Regions from separate parts of the Roseateles microcysteis genome, predicted to be linked through region 3. Evidence: predicted binding sites of a transcription regulator. Region 3 holds the regulator's gene; each other region holds the start of a gene.
What was found. The regulator FNR, encoded in region 3, switches genes on or off when oxygen is low (the NO sensors DNR and NnrR bind a similar motif). The targets are predictions, from matches to a motif close to TTGATNNNNATCAA.
Positions count from the first base shown of each region.

Region 1: V3596_RS18365 (potassium channel family protein) is a predicted target of FNR. The motif match lies at 2,520-2,533, and genes of this name have one in related genera.
Region 2: V3596_RS00205 (FeoA family protein) is a predicted target of FNR. The motif match lies at 1,635-1,648, and genes of this name have one in related genera.

Region 1 is NZ_JBAJMV010000006.1:366,507-371,664, forward strand. It holds gene dksA (RNA polymerase-binding protein DksA) at 1-541, shown strand, start outside; gene V3596_RS18360 (hypothetical protein) at 584-2,422, shown strand; gene V3596_RS18365 (potassium channel family protein) at 2,569-3,351, shown strand; gene V3596_RS18370 (type III pantothenate kinase) at 3,359-4,126, opposite strand; gene V3596_RS18375 (methyl-accepting chemotaxis protein) at 4,244-5,158, shown strand, end outside.
Region 2 is NZ_JBAJMV010000001.1:43,528-48,685, reverse strand. It holds gene feoB (ferrous iron transporter B) at 1-1,309, opposite strand, end outside; gene V3596_RS00205 (FeoA family protein) at 1,316-1,582, opposite strand; gene V3596_RS00200 (BMP family lipoprotein) at 1,910-2,896, shown strand; gene V3596_RS00195 (ABC transporter ATP-binding protein) at 2,909-4,489, shown strand; gene V3596_RS00190 (ABC transporter permease) at 4,486-5,158, shown strand, end outside.
Region 3 is NZ_JBAJMV010000001.1:293,953-299,110, forward strand. It holds gene V3596_RS01340 (NADP-dependent isocitrate dehydrogenase) at 1-168, opposite strand, end outside; gene V3596_RS01345 (sulfite exporter TauE/SafE family protein) at 295-981, opposite strand; gene hemN (oxygen-independent coproporphyrinogen III oxidase) at 990-2,393, opposite strand; gene fnr (fumarate/nitrate reduction transcriptional regulator Fnr) at 2,493-3,254, shown strand; gene V3596_RS01360 (hypothetical protein) at 3,258-3,539, opposite strand; gene V3596_RS01365 (hypothetical protein) at 3,536-3,769, opposite strand; gene ccoG (cytochrome c oxidase accessory protein CcoG) at 3,790-5,158, opposite strand, start outside.

The DNA of each region.
Region 1 (5,158 bases), on a different contig from region 3:
CCGATTCGCAGATCGTTTTGCTCCACCCAAGCCGCCAACGCGCCAAATGAGTAGTCCCGTGATTGAAAGCCCCCGTACCCCCGCCAAAGCCGACCCCAAGCTGGTCAATGCCTGGAAGACCAAGGCTGGCAAGGATCTGACCGACGCCGAAGTGCTGGCCATGCCAGAGTCGGAGTACATGAACGACAAGCAGATCGAGTTCTTCCGCGGCAAGCTCACCGAGCTGAAGGACGGCGTTCTGTCCAATGCCGGTGAAACCACCGAGCACCTGCGCGAAGACACCTCCATCGTGCCGGACCCCGCCGACCGCGCGACGATCGAAGAAGAACATGCCCTGGAGCTGCGCACCCGCGACCGCGAGCGCAAGCTGCTGAAGAAGATCATGCAATCGCTGGCCCGCCTGGACACCGGCGAGTACGGCTATTGCGATGAAACCGGCGAGCCCATCGGCCTGGGCCGGCTGATCGCCCGCCCGACCGCTACTCTTTCGCTGGAAGCTCAGCAGCGTCGCGAGCTCAAGCAGAAGATGTTCGGCGATTGACAGCTTCAACAAACAGCTCGAAGACCAGCCCGACCCGCGCGCATGACTGATCCGAAAGACGGCGAGAGCTTCTTCCGCAAGGTCGCGCGCTTCGTGGCCAACCCCACGACCGACTGGGCCGAGCTGAATTCGCGCCAGGACGACCCCGAGGCCGATGCGGCCAAGGCCGAGCTGCGCGCGATGGTGGAACGCAAGCGCCGCAACGACTTCGTGCGCAAGCGCGAGCTCGACATGCTGCGCCGCATCCGCCGCGAGGGCCTCACGCCCGAGCAACTGGCCGCACTGGGCGGCTCCTCCTCGCGCATCGACGACATGGAGCGCGGCGCCAGCGGCGGAGCCCGCAACAGCGGCATCGACTCCAAGCTCGAGCAGGGGCTGAAGGCCAAGATCGACCAGATCGAGCAGCAAATGGCCGGCGAGAACTTCGCCAACACCCAGGTGCAGCAGGCGGCCCACCCGCCCGGTTTCTTCGAGACCAGCACCCGCCCCATCCATTTCGCCTCGACCACCACCGAGCCGCCGGCCGCCCGCGTCAGCGAGTTCTCTTCGCCCGAAGAAGTGGAGCGCCTGGAGGCACCGCCGACTCCGGCCGTGGCCACCATGGGTGCCGGCATGTCGCCACCGTCCAGCGGCGCGCCCAGCCGCCTGCCCGATCTGCATTTCGAGGTCGAGCCGACGCTCAGCTTCAAGCTGGCCGAGCAGCGCCCGGCAGCCCCGCCACCGTCTGCCGTGGCACCGCCGCCGGGGCCCGAACTGCCGATGCCGCCGCCGGTGTCGGCCCCGGCCGAGCCCGCCGAACTGGTGCATGACGCCGAGCTCGACAACGCGGTGATCGCCTTTGCCAATGCCGACTACGAAAGCTGCGAGCGCGACCTGATCGAGCTGACCCGCGCTGGCGGCCCGCGCAATCTGCATGCCGAAACCTGGCTGGTGCTGTTCGACCTCTACCGCGCCACCGGCCAGGCCGCCAAGTTCGAGCCGCTGGCACTGGAGTACGCGCAGCAGTTCGGCCTTTCAGCGCCGCAGTACTTCTCCATGCCCAAGCTGGTGGCCGATGCCGCCCGCAACGAGCGCGTCCCCAATGCCAAGGCCGGCGGCGTCAGCTGGACCGCGCCCGAGCAGCTGACGCTGGAAGCCATCATCAAGCTGGAGCAGCGCTGCCAGATGATGCCCATGCCCTGGGTGCTGGACTGGGGTCCGTTGAAGACCCTGGACAGCGACAGTGCCACGCGCCTCCGCCAGCTGTTCCGCAACTGGGCCACGCAACCGCTGGACATCCGCTGGCTCTCGGGCGACCAGTTCCTGCAGCAGCTCAAGGACCTGGCGCCGGTCTCGGTGCGTGCCACCGACACGGCCTTCTGGATGCTGCGCCTCGAAGCGCTGCGCCTGGTGAACCGGCCCGATCATTTCGACGAAGCGGCGATCGACTACTGCGTCACCTACGAGGTGTCGCCGCCGTCCTGGGAGCCGACCAAGTGCCGGGTGCGCGTCAGCGGCCAGTCGCTGTCCACCGCTGGCATGCCCAACTCGACCGTGCATGGCAGCGAGCACACCACCGGATTCCTCGAATCCCAGATCACCGAGATGGCCCAGCTCTCGGCCAATGCTCAATTGGAACTCAGTGGCCAGCTGACCGGCGACATCGGCGAAACGCTCAAGACCATGGCCGGCCAGCTCGGTGCGGCCACCACCATCATCATCCATTGCCCGCTGCTGATACGCCTGGACTTCATGGCGGCGGGCGACCTGCTGAACTGGGTGCTGACCCGGCGCAGCGAGAACCGCGCGGTGATCTTCACCGAGGCGCACCGCCTGGTGGCCCTGTTCTTCGGCGCGATGGGCATCAACGAGCACTCGCGCGTCAAAGTGCGACAAGCCTAGGGCTTTCGCGCTTCAGAGAAGACTCATATCCCGCAGGGATGTGATGTCGGAACTACGGTACGGCAGGCCTGACCGACGGCCGCGCACCTTGCGAGGCTTGACGCGACTCAAGGCGCTGCGGCCGGCCCGGGATTAGGCTGTGCAGCATGCCGCACCGTATCGCCACCCGTAGCTGGGGGCTGGCCAAGCCCCACCCGATGAATGCCGCCGCCAGCCGGGCCGAGGCGCGATGGCGCTGGCCGGTGCTGATCGCCCTGATGTGCACAGTGCCAGCCTTCTACATCGAGCTGCTGGACAACCTGCCGACGCCACTGGCCATCGCCATCTACCTGGGCGCGGCCCTGCTGGTTCTGGTGTCGCTCTGGCGAGTCGCCAGGCAACTGCCGGATCCCCTCGACTACCTGCGCGCCAATGCTCTTGACCTGGTGCTGGTGACAGGCCTGCTCGCCGCCGCCAGCCTGCCGCCCAGTACCGCTTCGCATGGCGCGCTGGCCGCGCGCCTGCTGGTGGCGCTGCTGACGCTCGCCCGCATGGTCTGGGCGATCAAGTCCTGGGTGACGCGCGGCGGCCTGACCTATCTGCTGCTGATTGCCCTGGTGGTGCTGGGCTTGTGCGGCGTCGGCTTCTGGGCCCTGGAGCCTCGGGTCCAGGGGCTGGGCGAGGGCCTGTGGCTGGCCTTCACCACCGCTGCCACGGTGGGCTACGGAGACCTCGTGCCCAGCACGCCGGCCGCGCGGATCTTTGCCGTCTTCGTGGTGCTGCTGGGCTATGCCGTGCTGTCGCTGGTGACTGCGGCCATCGCAGCCATGTGGGTGGAAACCTCTGAACACCGGATGGAAGACGACATCCTGCGGGACGTGCACGCCCAGATGCGCGAGTTGCGCGAGGAGATCCAGCTGCTGCGCGCGCAGCTGAAGGACGGCGGCTGACCGGCCGCTACAGCGCCAGTCGCTGCGCCTGCAGCGCAAGAATCCCGTCGAAGATCAGGCTCTCGTGCAGCTCGTGCTCGAGCTCCACGGCCGGTGCCACCTTCCAGCCTGCGCCACCCGTCATCACCGTGAGCGGCGATTGCCCTGAGCGGCGCTGCAGATGACGGTGCATGCGCTCGATGGCGCCGACGATGGCATAGGTGCCGCCGCTGGTCAGCGCATCCGAGGTATTGGTCGGAAACTCCCGGACCTCGCCGGTCGGCACACGCAGGCCGGCCGTGCCGCCTTCCAGCGCGCGCAGCATGATGCCGTGGCCCGGCAGGATCAGGCCGCCCAGAAAATGGCCTTCAGCGTCCAGCGCATCGACGGTCACCGCTGTGCCCACCATGACCACCAGACAGGCCCGCGGCAGGCCACGGCGCACCACCAGCGAGCGCGCGCCGATCAAGGCCACGAAGCGGTCGGTGCCCAGCCGGCTCGGGTGGTCGTAGCCATTGGTGATGCCGCCGGCATGAGCCGCCGAGACGACCCAGCGTGGTTCGATGTCCCAGAGCTCGAGCTGCTCCTCGACGCGGCGGCGCACCGCATCGCCCGCCACGTTGCAGCCCAGCATGCTGTGCGGTGCCGGCAGCGCAGCCCATTCGGTTTCGGCCAGGCGGTCGATGTTTTCCAGGAACACCGCACCATGTTGCAACAGCACGGCGCCGGGTTGGGGCGAGGCATAGAGCGCCCATTTCAGTCGCGTGTTGCCGATGTCGATGGCCAGAAAACTCATGGAGTGGCTGAGCGTGGTGCGCATTGCGGTGGCGGTTAGCGTAACAGCCCTGCGCGGACAAACGCCCGGGGCGCGCGACGGGTTATAACCGGCACTGTCTTGGTGCAGGAGTGATGCATGAATTTTTCCGTCCGTAGCAAGCTCTGGATGCCGGTGGCTGGCCTGGCCGTTGTGGTGGTACTGATGACGCTGTCCTCCGCCACGCGAACCAAGAGCCTGGCCGAAGAGGCACGCCTGAACCAGGCGCGCCAGCAGCAGAAGTTCGATCTCTCGCTGCGCTGGCGCGGCCAGACCGAGACCAATGCCACGCGGGCGGTGGCCGGCATCATCAGCAGCGATGCGGCCGTCACTGCCGCATTCAAGCCCGAGATCGAGGCGACCACGACCACCATCTCCGAGATCCAGAAGCAGCTCGAGGAGCTGGCTACCGAGCCTGAAGAGAAGGCCGCCATGGCCCGCATCGCCGACACCCGCAAGGACTACATCGCCGTGCGCGCCGACGTCAGCAAGCTGAAGTCGGGTGGCGATGCCGCTGCGGCATCAGCGCTTCTGCTGGACAAGCTGATGCCGATGCTGAAGCGCTACCTCGACGCACAGCAGGACTTCATCAAGCTGCAGCAGCTGCGCTCCGACGCACTGCGTGACGCGGCCACGGCCGAGCGCATGCGCACCGTCTGGCTGGTAGCGGCCGTGATGGGCACGCTGGTGGCATTGATGGGCGTGGCCACGCATTTCCTGGCCCGCTCGGTGCTACAGCCGCTGGAGGCCGTTACGGCGCAGGCCCGGCACATTGGCGACGGTGACCTGAGCCGCTCGATCAGCACCGACCGCAGCGACGAGATCGGCTCGCTGCAGCGCGCGCTCTGCGCCATGCAGGACTCCCTGAACCGCATGGTGGGCGCCGTGCGCCAGAGCGCCGACAGCATCCAGACGGCCAGCGCGGAGATTGCATCCGGCAACCTGGACCTGAGCCAGCGCACCGAGCAGGCGGCCTCCAACCTGCAGCAGACCGCCAATTCGATGAGCGGCCTG
Region 2 (5,158 bases), 250 kb from region 3:
GGGTCTGCGAGCCGTTGGTGAAGCGCTTGAGTATCCAGGCCACTGCCATCGCACCGACGATGCCGGCGAAATAGAGCGCGAACAGCACCAGGCCTTGCAGTTCGATGCCGCCCCGCAGCTCGCGCTGCGGGACGAAGGCGCCTATGAGCAAGGCATACACAGGCAGCCGCGCCGAGCAGGTCATCATCGGCGCGATCATGATGGTGACCAGGCGGTCGCGCGGGTTGGCAATCGAGCGCGTGGCCATGACGCCGGGAATGGCGCAGGCAAAGCTTGAGAGCAGCGGAATGAAGCTGCGGCCCGACAGGCCCACCGAGCCCATCATGCGGTCCAGCAGGTAGGCCGCGCGCGGCAGGTAGCCCGACTCCTCCAGCACCAGGATGAAGAAGAACAGGATCAGGATCTGCGGCAGGAAGGCCAGCACGCCGCCGGCGCCGGCAATGACGCCGTCCACCAGCAGGCTGCGCAGCCAGTTGTCGGGCATCAAGGTGATGGCTTGCTGGCCCAGCCAGGAAACGCCTGCCTCGATCAGGTCCTTGGGCGGCTCGGCCCAGCTGAACACTGCCTGGAACAGCAGGAACAGCAGCACGGCCAGCAGGGCCGGGCCGAAAACCGGATGCAAAACCCAGCGGTCCACGCGGTCACTCGGCAGCTCGCTGCTCTGTGCGGCCAGGCCCAGTTCACCGAGGATGCTGTTGACGCGGGCCTGGTCCGACTGATCGGCATGGCCCTGGGCGCTGAGCCCCGAGATCTGCAGAGGGCGCCAGTGATCGCGCTGCTCCAGCACGCCGGTAAGCTCGGCAATGCCATCGCCGTGGGTGGCGACGGTCTTGATCACCGGCACACCGAGGCTGCGCGAAAGCGCCTCGGCGTCGATATGGATGCCGCGCCGAGCCGCCAGGTCGGCCATGTTCAGGGCGACCACGCAGGGCAGGCCCAGGCGCTGGATGCCCATCAGAAGGCGCAGATTGCGCCGCAGGTTGGTGGCATCGAGCACGCAGACCACGAGGTCGGGTTTGCGCTCGCCCTTGGCACGGCCGGCCAGCACGTCGCAGGTCACGCGCTCGTCGGGCGAGCGCGGGTACAGGCTGTAGGTGCCGGGCAGGTCGAGCAGGCGCAGCGTCTTGCCGCTGGCGGTCTTGATCCGGCCTTCCTTGCGCTCGACGGTCACGCCGGCGTAGTTGGCCACCTTCTGGCGGCTGCCGGTCAGGCGATTGAAGAGTGCTGTCTTGCCGCAGTTTGGATTGCCCACGAGCGCCAGCAGCAGGCCGGCAGGATGGACATGGATGGTGGCGCTGTGCTGCTGCATGCCGCTTCAGGTGGCGGCAGTTGCCGAGACCCTGATGCAGGCCGCCTCCGCCTTGCGCAGGGCAAAGGTCGAATGCCCGATGCGCACCACCAGCGGGTCGCCACCCAGGGCGGCACGCGTCATCAGGCGGACTGGCTCGCCGGGCACGAAGCCGATCTGCTCCAGCCAGGGCCCCCATTCCGGGGCTTCCGCCGGCGCCTGCACCGCGTCGATCTGCATGTCGGCGCCAACGGGTGCTTCAGCGAGGGTGGTGGGGGTGGGTGTCGGAGTCATTGTTCTGTGCCGCAGCGGTTCTGGCATCTTAAACGAGACTGATTCTCATTGACTGATGTAAATCAAGCCCGGACCGGCTTTCGGTGGTGCCCCGAAACAGTGCTTGCATTGAGCCCCGAAATGCGCCCCGGAATGAGCGCCCAGAAAATTTGCGCAAACCCGCCAATGCTGGGGCGCAAACGTTTAGTAGTTCCCGCAGGCTGCTTGTACACTGCGGCTCCTTAAAATGCCGGCAAAGCAGTCTCGGGCAAGGGCCAGGGGCGCGATATAAAGCGGCAGGGTGCCGGGAATGGCGCCCACCTTCACAACAGCCTGATCGGTACTCCCATGAAGCTTGTTTCCTCGTTCAGCCTCGGCGTTGTCGCGGCGGCCCTGTCTGCAATTGCCAGCGTGCCCGCGGTGGCCGATCCGGCGGTGATCTTCGACATGGGTGGCAAGTTCGACAAGTCTTTCAACGAATCGGCCTACCGCGGTGTCGAACGCTGGAAGCAGGAAACCGGCAAGAACTACCTCGAGTTCGAGATCAGCAATGACACCCAGCGCGTGCAGGCGATCCGCCGCATGGCCGAGCGTGGCGCCAACCCCATCATCTCCATTGGCTTCGCACAGGCTTCGGCCTTGCAGCAGGTGGCCAAGGCATTCCCGAAGACGCAGTTCGCCATCATCGATGCAGCTGTCGTCGCGCCCAATGTGCAGTCGGTACTGTTCAAGGAGCATGAAGGCAGCTTCCTGGTCGGCGCCATGGCCGTGCTGAGCAGCAAGACCGGCAAGGTCGGCTTCGTTGGCGGTATGGACATTCCGCTGATCCGCAAGTTCCAGTGCGGCTACGAGCAAGGCGTCAAGACGGCCAATCCCAAGGCCGAGGTCTTCTCCAACATGACCGGTACCACGTCCACCGCATGGAACGACCCGACGCGCGGCGGCGAGCTGGCCAAGGCGCAGTTCGCCAAGGGCTCGGACATCGTCTTCGCTGCCGCTGGCGGCACGGGCTCGGGCGTCTATCAAGCCGCCAAGGATGCGGGCAAGCTGGCCATCGGCGTTGACAGCAACCAGAACCACATTCAACCCGGCACGATGCTGACCTCCATGGTCAAGCGCGTGGACGTCGCGGTCTACAACGTCCTGAAGGGCTTCCAGCCCGGCGTTCAGAACCTGGGCTTGAAAGAAGGCGGCGTGGACTACGCGATGGACCAGCACAACGCCAAGCTGGTGAGTGCGGCGGTCAAGGCCAAGGTCGATGCCTACAAGGCCGACATCATTGCCGGCAAGATCAAGGTGGCCGACTACATGGCCGACAACGCCTGCAAGTACTGATCCGTTCGCGGCATGTCTGAACCCCTTCGTGGCGCTTCGGCGCCATCCTTGCATCCTGCGGTCCGTCTCTGCGAGATCGACAAGCGCTTTGGCGCCGTGCAGGCCAACCGCGGCGTGAGCCTGGCGGTGGCCGAGGGTACGGTGCATGGGATCGTGGGCGAGAACGGCGCCGGCAAGAGCACGTTGATGGCCATCCTCTATGGCTACTACCAGGCGGATGGCGGGCATATCGAGGTGCGTGGCGATCGCGTGTCCATCAGCAATTCGCACCAGGCCATTGCGCTGGGCATCGGCATGGTCCATCAGCATTTCATGCTGGTCGATACGCTCTCCTGCCTCGACAACGTGATGCTCGGCGCCGAGCCCAGCTTCTGGCTGAAACCTGGCGCCAAGACAGTGCGTGCCGGCCTGCAGAAGCTGATGATTGATACCGGCCTGCAAGTGCGGCTCGATGCGCTGGTGGGCGAGCTGCCGGTGGGCGAGCTGCAGCGCCTGGAAATCCTGAAGGCCTTGTACCGCGGCGCCAGGATCCTGATCCTGGATGAGCCCACGGCCGTGCTGACGCCGCAGGAAACGCTGCAGCTGTTCGACACGCTGCGCAAGCTGCGCAGCCTGGGTACGACCATCATCATCATCACGCACAAGCTCAAGGAAGTGATGGCCTTGTGCGATGCAGTGACGGTGATGCGCGCCGGCCAGGTCATCAAGACCTGCGCCATAGCCTCCACGAACCCCGAAGACCTTGCCGAAGCCATGGTGGGCCGCAAGGTCAACCTTGGCCGCACCGCCGGCGCGGCCAAGCCTGGCGCTGATCTGCGCTTGTCGGCCGATGGAATTTCGCTGCGCAACGAGCAGGGCGTGGCCGTGCTCTCCGATATCAAGCTGCGACTTCAGGCAGGCGAGATCGTCGGCGTGGCTGGCGTCTCGGGCAATGGCCAGAGCGAGCTGCTGGAAGTGTTGTCGGGCATGCATGCGCCGGACGCCGGCGAGCTGCAACTGGCCGGCCAGAAGTTCACAGCCGCGAACTGGCTCAACCCCAGCCGCGCCCGTGAGCTGAAAGTCGCGCATGTGCCGGAAGACCGCCACGTCTGCGGCATGGTGATGAGCTTCCCCGCCTGGGAGACGGCGGCGCTGGGCTACCAGCAACAGTACGCGTCCAAGCCGCTGGCCTGGGGCATGGACCAGCAACGCATGCGTTCGCTGACCCGCGAGATGCAGGAGCGCTTCGACGTGCGCCCGCGCGACGAGAACCTGGGCTCCAGCAAGTTCTCTGGCGGCAACCAGCAGAAGCTGATCCTGGCCCGCGAGATCGGCCAGGCGCCCACTGTTCTGCTGGTGGGTCAGCCCACGCGCGGCGTGGACATCGGCGCCATCGAGTTCATTCACAACCAGCTGCGCGCCTTGCGCGATGCCGGCTGCGCTGTGCTGCTGGTCAGCTCGGAGCTGGACGAAATCCTGGCCCTGGCCGACCGCGTGATCGTGATGAACGGCGGCCGCATCACCGGCGAGCTGGGCATCGATCAGTGTGACGAAAAATCGCTGGGCCTCTTGATGGCGGCCCAGGCGAGCGAAGCCGCGGAGGCCGCTGCATGAGCCATCAAGCCATCTCCTTGCCGCGCTGGATCGACATCGGCCTCCTGCCGATGTGGAACCTGTTCGTGGCGCTGCTCGTCACCGGGGCTGTCGTGGTCCTGATCGGCCAGAGCCCGCTGCAGGCGCTGAGCATGCTCCTGCAAGGTTCGCTCGGCAGCGTGCGCGGAATCGGCTACACGCTGTACTACGCCACCACCTTCATCTTCACCGGCCTCGCGGTGTCGGTCGCCTTTCACGGCGGCTTGTTCAATATCGGTGGTGAAGGCCAGGCCACCTTTGGCGGCCTCGGCGTTGCGCTGATGGCGTTGGCCCTGGGCCCGCTGTTGCCGGCGCCGCTGATTCTGCCGCTGCTGGTGCTGGGCGCTGCGGTGTTCGGCATGGTGTGGGCGGCGATTCCGGCCTATCTGCAGGCCTGGCGCGGCAGCCACATCGTCATCACGACCATCATGTTCAATTTCCTGGCCAGCAGCCTGAACGTCTATCTGCTGGTCAACCACATGCGGCCGAGCGGCAGCATGGCGGTGGAGAGCGCCGAATTCGTCGATGCCGCGCGCATGCCGGCCCTGCACGAGCTGGCTGCGAACTTCGGTGTGGAGCTGCCTTCATCGCCCTTGAACCTGAGCCTGATCCTCGCGCTCCTGGCCAGTGCCTTTGTCTACTGGTTCCTGT
Region 3 (5,158 bases):
TTCCGGGAACTGGCCCAGCACGCGGCCGGCAACGGAGATGTCGCTCGTCTCGACATTGACGCCCGCAGGCGCAGCGAAGGCGCGGACGATGGGCAGGAACGACGCCGTCGCCAGCAGCGGCGCTTCGTCGGTCAAGGTGTAGATGATGGTCGGTTGCTGCAGTGTCATGGGGTATCCAGGTCGGCCAACAATCAGGCGCAGTGGTGGGACAACTAGAGAGGCGATTCTAGGACAGCCGGGCCAGACTGGGAGCCCAGTCTTATATAAGTCTTGCGCTCGGCGGGTCGGCGCGGGCTAGCTGCAGAACGCAGCAATCTGGTCCCACAAGCCCATGGCCAACGCCCAGGTGGACGCAGCGGCCAAGGCAAGGCCGGCCAGACGAATGGCCCAGCCCGTGCCTTGTGCGCCCAGCGAGCGCAGCAGCGTCGGACCCAGCGCGAGCCCGATGCCCGAGGCTGAGGCAAAGGCAGCCATGACCAGGGCACCGGCAGGGGCGCTGCTGGCCAGGCCAGCGGTCAGCAAGGCGGATTGCAGCAAGCCGCAGGGCCAGGCCACCCAGGCCAGGCCGAGCAGACCGGACCGCGCCGGGGCGGACAGGGTGACCCGCCCGGCGCCAGGCATCGCCAGCCTCACCTCGCCTGCCTGCTCACTGACTTGCCTGCCAATCTGGCCCAGCCAGGCCGGTTGCCGGGCGAACACCAGCAGGTAAAGCCCCAGCAGCAGCGCCGCGCAATGAACCAGCAACCACAGGGGCCGCAGCCAGGCCGCAGCACCGCCGAGCCAGGCCAGGGCACCAACACTGGCGGCAGCGATGGCGCCACCAAGCGCGTAGCTGAGCAGGCGCCCAAGCTGGAAAGCGCCCATAGAACTGCGCCCACCGCGACTGCAGCCTGTCGCCGCCGCGCCGCACATCGCCAGGCAATGCGGCGTGCCAGCGAGACCCATCAGCAGGGCAGATCCGGCGAGTGCAGCATCCAGCATGGCAGCGTTCAGATGATTCGCGAGAAGCGCGCGCGTTGCTGGTCGGCCTGCAGATAGCGGTCGAACACCAGGGCCACGGCGCGGACGAAGTACCAGCCTAGCGCCGTCACCTGGATCGCGCCGGGCTCAATCTCGACCATGCCCGTTTCGGCCAGCGCGTGGAGCTTCTCCAGCTCGGCAGCGAAGTAGCGCTTGAAGTCGACCAGGTGCGCCAGCTCGATGGATTCAAACTCCACGCGGCCCTGGCACATCAAGGCCATGATGACCGCGCGGCGCACCAGGTCGTCGCGATTCAGGGCCAGGCCGCGCGCGGTGGGCAGCGCGTCATGACGCAGGGCGTCGTAATACTCAGGCAGCGTCTTCACGCTCTGGCTGTAGGTGGCACCCACACGGCCGATGCTCGAGACGCCCAGACCGATCAGGTCGCAATCCGGTTGCGTGCTGTAGCCCTGGAAGTTGCGATGCAGCCGCCCCTGGCGCTTGGCCACGGCCAAAGAATCGGTGGACAGCGCGAAGTGGTCCATGCCGATATAGCTGTAGCCATTGGAAAGGAAGCCGCTGATCGCACCGGCCAGCATCTGGATCTTGTCGCCGGCCTGCGGCAGCTCGGCCGCGTCGATGCGGCGCTGCGGCTTGAAGCGCTGCGGCAGATGCGCATAGCCGTAGAGCGCGATCCGGTCCGGCTTCAATGCCGCGACCTGGGCCACGGTGCGCGCGAACGAGGTGGACGTCTGCAGCGGCAGTCCGTAGATCAGGTCCACATTGATCGACTCGAAGCCCAGCGCCCTGGCCTCACGCATCAGGTCAACCACGCTGTCATGACTCTGCACGCGGTGCACGGCCTTCTGCACGTCCGGATCGAAGTCCTGCACACCGAAGGACAGGCGGTTGAAGCCGATCTTGCGCAGATGGGCCAGACGCTCGGCATTGACCGTGCGCGGATCGACCTCGATCGACACCTCGGCGCCCGGCTGCAGCCGGAAGGCCTGGCGCAGGTCGCCCATCAAGCCCTCGAGCTCGGCATCGCTCAGGAAGGTCGGCGAGCCGCCGCCGAAATGCATCTGCGAGACCTGCGGCTGCCGGTCGAGGTGGCGCAGCGTCAGCTCGATCTCCTTGCGCAAGGCGACCAGGTATTCACCGGCGCGCTCATGGTGCTTGGTGATCACCTTGTTGCAGGCGCAGTAGTAGCAGACCGATTCGCAGAACGGTATGTGCACGTAGACCGACAAGGGCGCGCTGCCCCCCACCATTTCCTTGCGCTGCTCCAGCGCCTGGATGTACTCGGTCTTGCCGAAGGCTTCGACAAAGCGGTCGGCGGTAGGATACGAGGTGTAGCGGGGGCCGGCGACGTCGAAGCGGCGCAGGAGGTCGGCATCGATGCCGGCGGTGGATTCGGTGAGCGTCTTGACCATGAACGCCACTGTGACCAAGCTCCCCGCCTTCAGACTTGATCCGGATCAATCTCTCATCGCTTGCGGCAGAGAACAATGCGCCAACGATTGAGGATCATCATGTTCACCGATACCGCAATGAGCGCCAGCACCCCTATCAAGCCCGAGCCGTTCAAGGTCGCCTGCTCCAGCTGCAATCTGCGCGAGCTCTGCTTGCCCGTCGGATTGAGCCAGGAAAACATTGACCAGATCGACAACATGGTCGGCCAGCGCAAGCAGGTGCCGCGCGGGGAAGCGCTGTTCCGCAGCGGCGACCCCTTCCAGTCGATCTTCGCGGTGCGCACCGGCTTCTTCAAGACCTGCGTGTCGTCGGAAGACGGCCGCGACCAGGTGACTGGCTTCCAGATGGCTGGAGAACTGCTGGGCCTGGACGGCATCAGCAGCGACCACCACAGCTGCGACGCCGTGGCGCTTGAGGACTCGCAGGTGTGCGTGATCCCGTTCAGCCGCCTGGAAGAACTGTCGCGCGAGTTCAATGAATTGCAGCGCCAGTTCCACAAGATCATGAGCCGCGAAATCGTGCGCGACCATGGCGTGATGCTGCTGCTGGGGTCGATGCGCGCCGAGGAGCGCCTCGCCGCCTTCCTCCTGAACCTCACGCAGCGCCTGCAGGCGCGCGGCTTCTCGGCTTCGAGCCTGGTGCTGCGCATGACGCGTGAAGAAATCGGCAGCTACCTCGGGCTCAAGCTCGAGACCGTCAGCCGCACATTCTCGAAGTTCCAGGACGACGGCCTGCTGGAAGTGAAGCAGCGCCAGATCCGCATCATCGACCAGGCAGGCTTGCAGCAATTGGTCAACGGCACGAACTGCGCCGCGAACTGACGTTCAGCGGGGCCAGTGAGGGGCGCTGCGGCGCCCTTTTTCTTCTTCATCCGGCATGCGGGCCATCAACACGCTGATGGCGCATGCAATGCTGATCACCAGCCACAGGACGAGAAAGGTCAGCGTGTAAACGCCCTGGCTCGACAGGCTCAGGTGCTCGCTGATCCAGAGCTCGCTGGGGTCGACCTGCGCGAAGACCAGGGCCTCCAGCACACCGGCCATCACAAAGGCCGGCCACAGCACGACCATCGCCAGGCCTCGCCCGCTGACCGGCTCGGTGCTCATTTGCCGCCCGTGGCCGCGTGGTTGCGGGCCCGCATCGCAGGCTGCTGAGCGGCATCGTCGATGCCCTCGGCCGAGGGCCGCGAGGCCTGCTCGATCACCGGATCGGGATGCGTGATGGCCAGGGTCAGCGTGGCAAAGCTCGCCACCACCACGGCGGCAGGGCCGCCAATCACCAGCCACATGAAGCGATAGCGCCACCAGGGCTTGGCTGCATGGATTGCGTCGGACATGGGGACTCCTTGCTCTGTATTCATCGTGGCACCACGAAGGTGGATTTCTCGGCGAGGGGGGCCGCACCCGCGCCATTCAGGACGAACTCTATGTGCTGAGCGCCAGCACCGGCCGCCGTGGCGGCCTCTGGCGGCAAGCGCAGCGCTACCGTAACCCAGCGGGCTTCGGCCGGCGCCAGCGTAAGGCTCACCGGCGCCGCGAGCTTCAGGCCCTGCAGACCGCGTGCATCAAGCTGCAGCATCTGCGGCTGCTCGGTGGCATTCATCAACTGCACGCGGTAGATGTTTTCGACCAGGCCATCTTCGACGATGCGGGCCAAGCTGGCACGATCACGTACCACGTCCATGCGCACCGGGGCACGCGTGGCCAGGCTGTAGACCAGTGCGATGCAGACCAGCAAGAGCACGGCCGAATAGACCATCACGCGCGGCCGGAACATGCGCCGTATCAGCTGCAGCTTCGTCAGGTGCTGCGACAGACCGTTCTCGGTGTCGTAGCGGATCAGCCCCCGCGGGTAGCTCATCTTGTCCATCACGTCGTTGCAGACGTCGATGCAGGCGGCGCAGCCTATGCATTCGTATTGCAAGCCCTTGCGAATATCGATGCCGGTCGGACAGACCTGCACGCAAAGCGTGCAATCGATGCAGGAGCCCAGGCCCTGGGCTGTCGGGTCCGCCTTCTTGCTGCGCGAACCACGCGGCTCGCCGCGCTCGCTGTCGTAGCTGATGATCAGCGTGTCCTTGTCGAACATCGCACTCTGGAAGCGCGCATACGGGCACATGTACTTGCAGACCTGCTCGCGCATGTAGCCGGCATTGCCATAGGTGGCAAAACCATAGAACAGCACCCAGAACGTCTCCCAGGGCCCCAGGCCGAAGCTCATGACCTCGGCGGCAAGCACCTTGATCGGCGTGAAGTATCCGACGAAGGTGAAACCGGTCCACAGGCCGAACACGATCCATGCAGCCTGCTTGCCGCTCTTGCGCCAGAGCTTGTTGAAGTTCCAGGGCGCCTTGTCGAGCTTGATGCGGGCCTGGCGGTCACCCTCGAAGAGCTTCTCCACCCACATGAAGATCTCGGTGTAGACCGTCTGCGGGCAGGCATAGCCGCACCAGAGCCGCCCGGCCACCGCTGTGAACAGGAACAGCGCGTAGGCCGAGATCATCAGCAGCGCTGTCAGGTAGATGAAGTCCTGCGGATACAGGACCAGACCGAAGATGTAGAAGCGCCGGCTGCCGAGGTCGAACAGCACAGCTTGCCGGGCATTCCACTCCAGCCAGGGCAGCCCGTAAAACAGCAACTGCGTGCCCCACACCAGCGCCCAGCGCCAGGCCGCGAACCAGCCGTGAACTGCGCGCGGATGGATCTTGTCCTGGGCCTTGTACAGC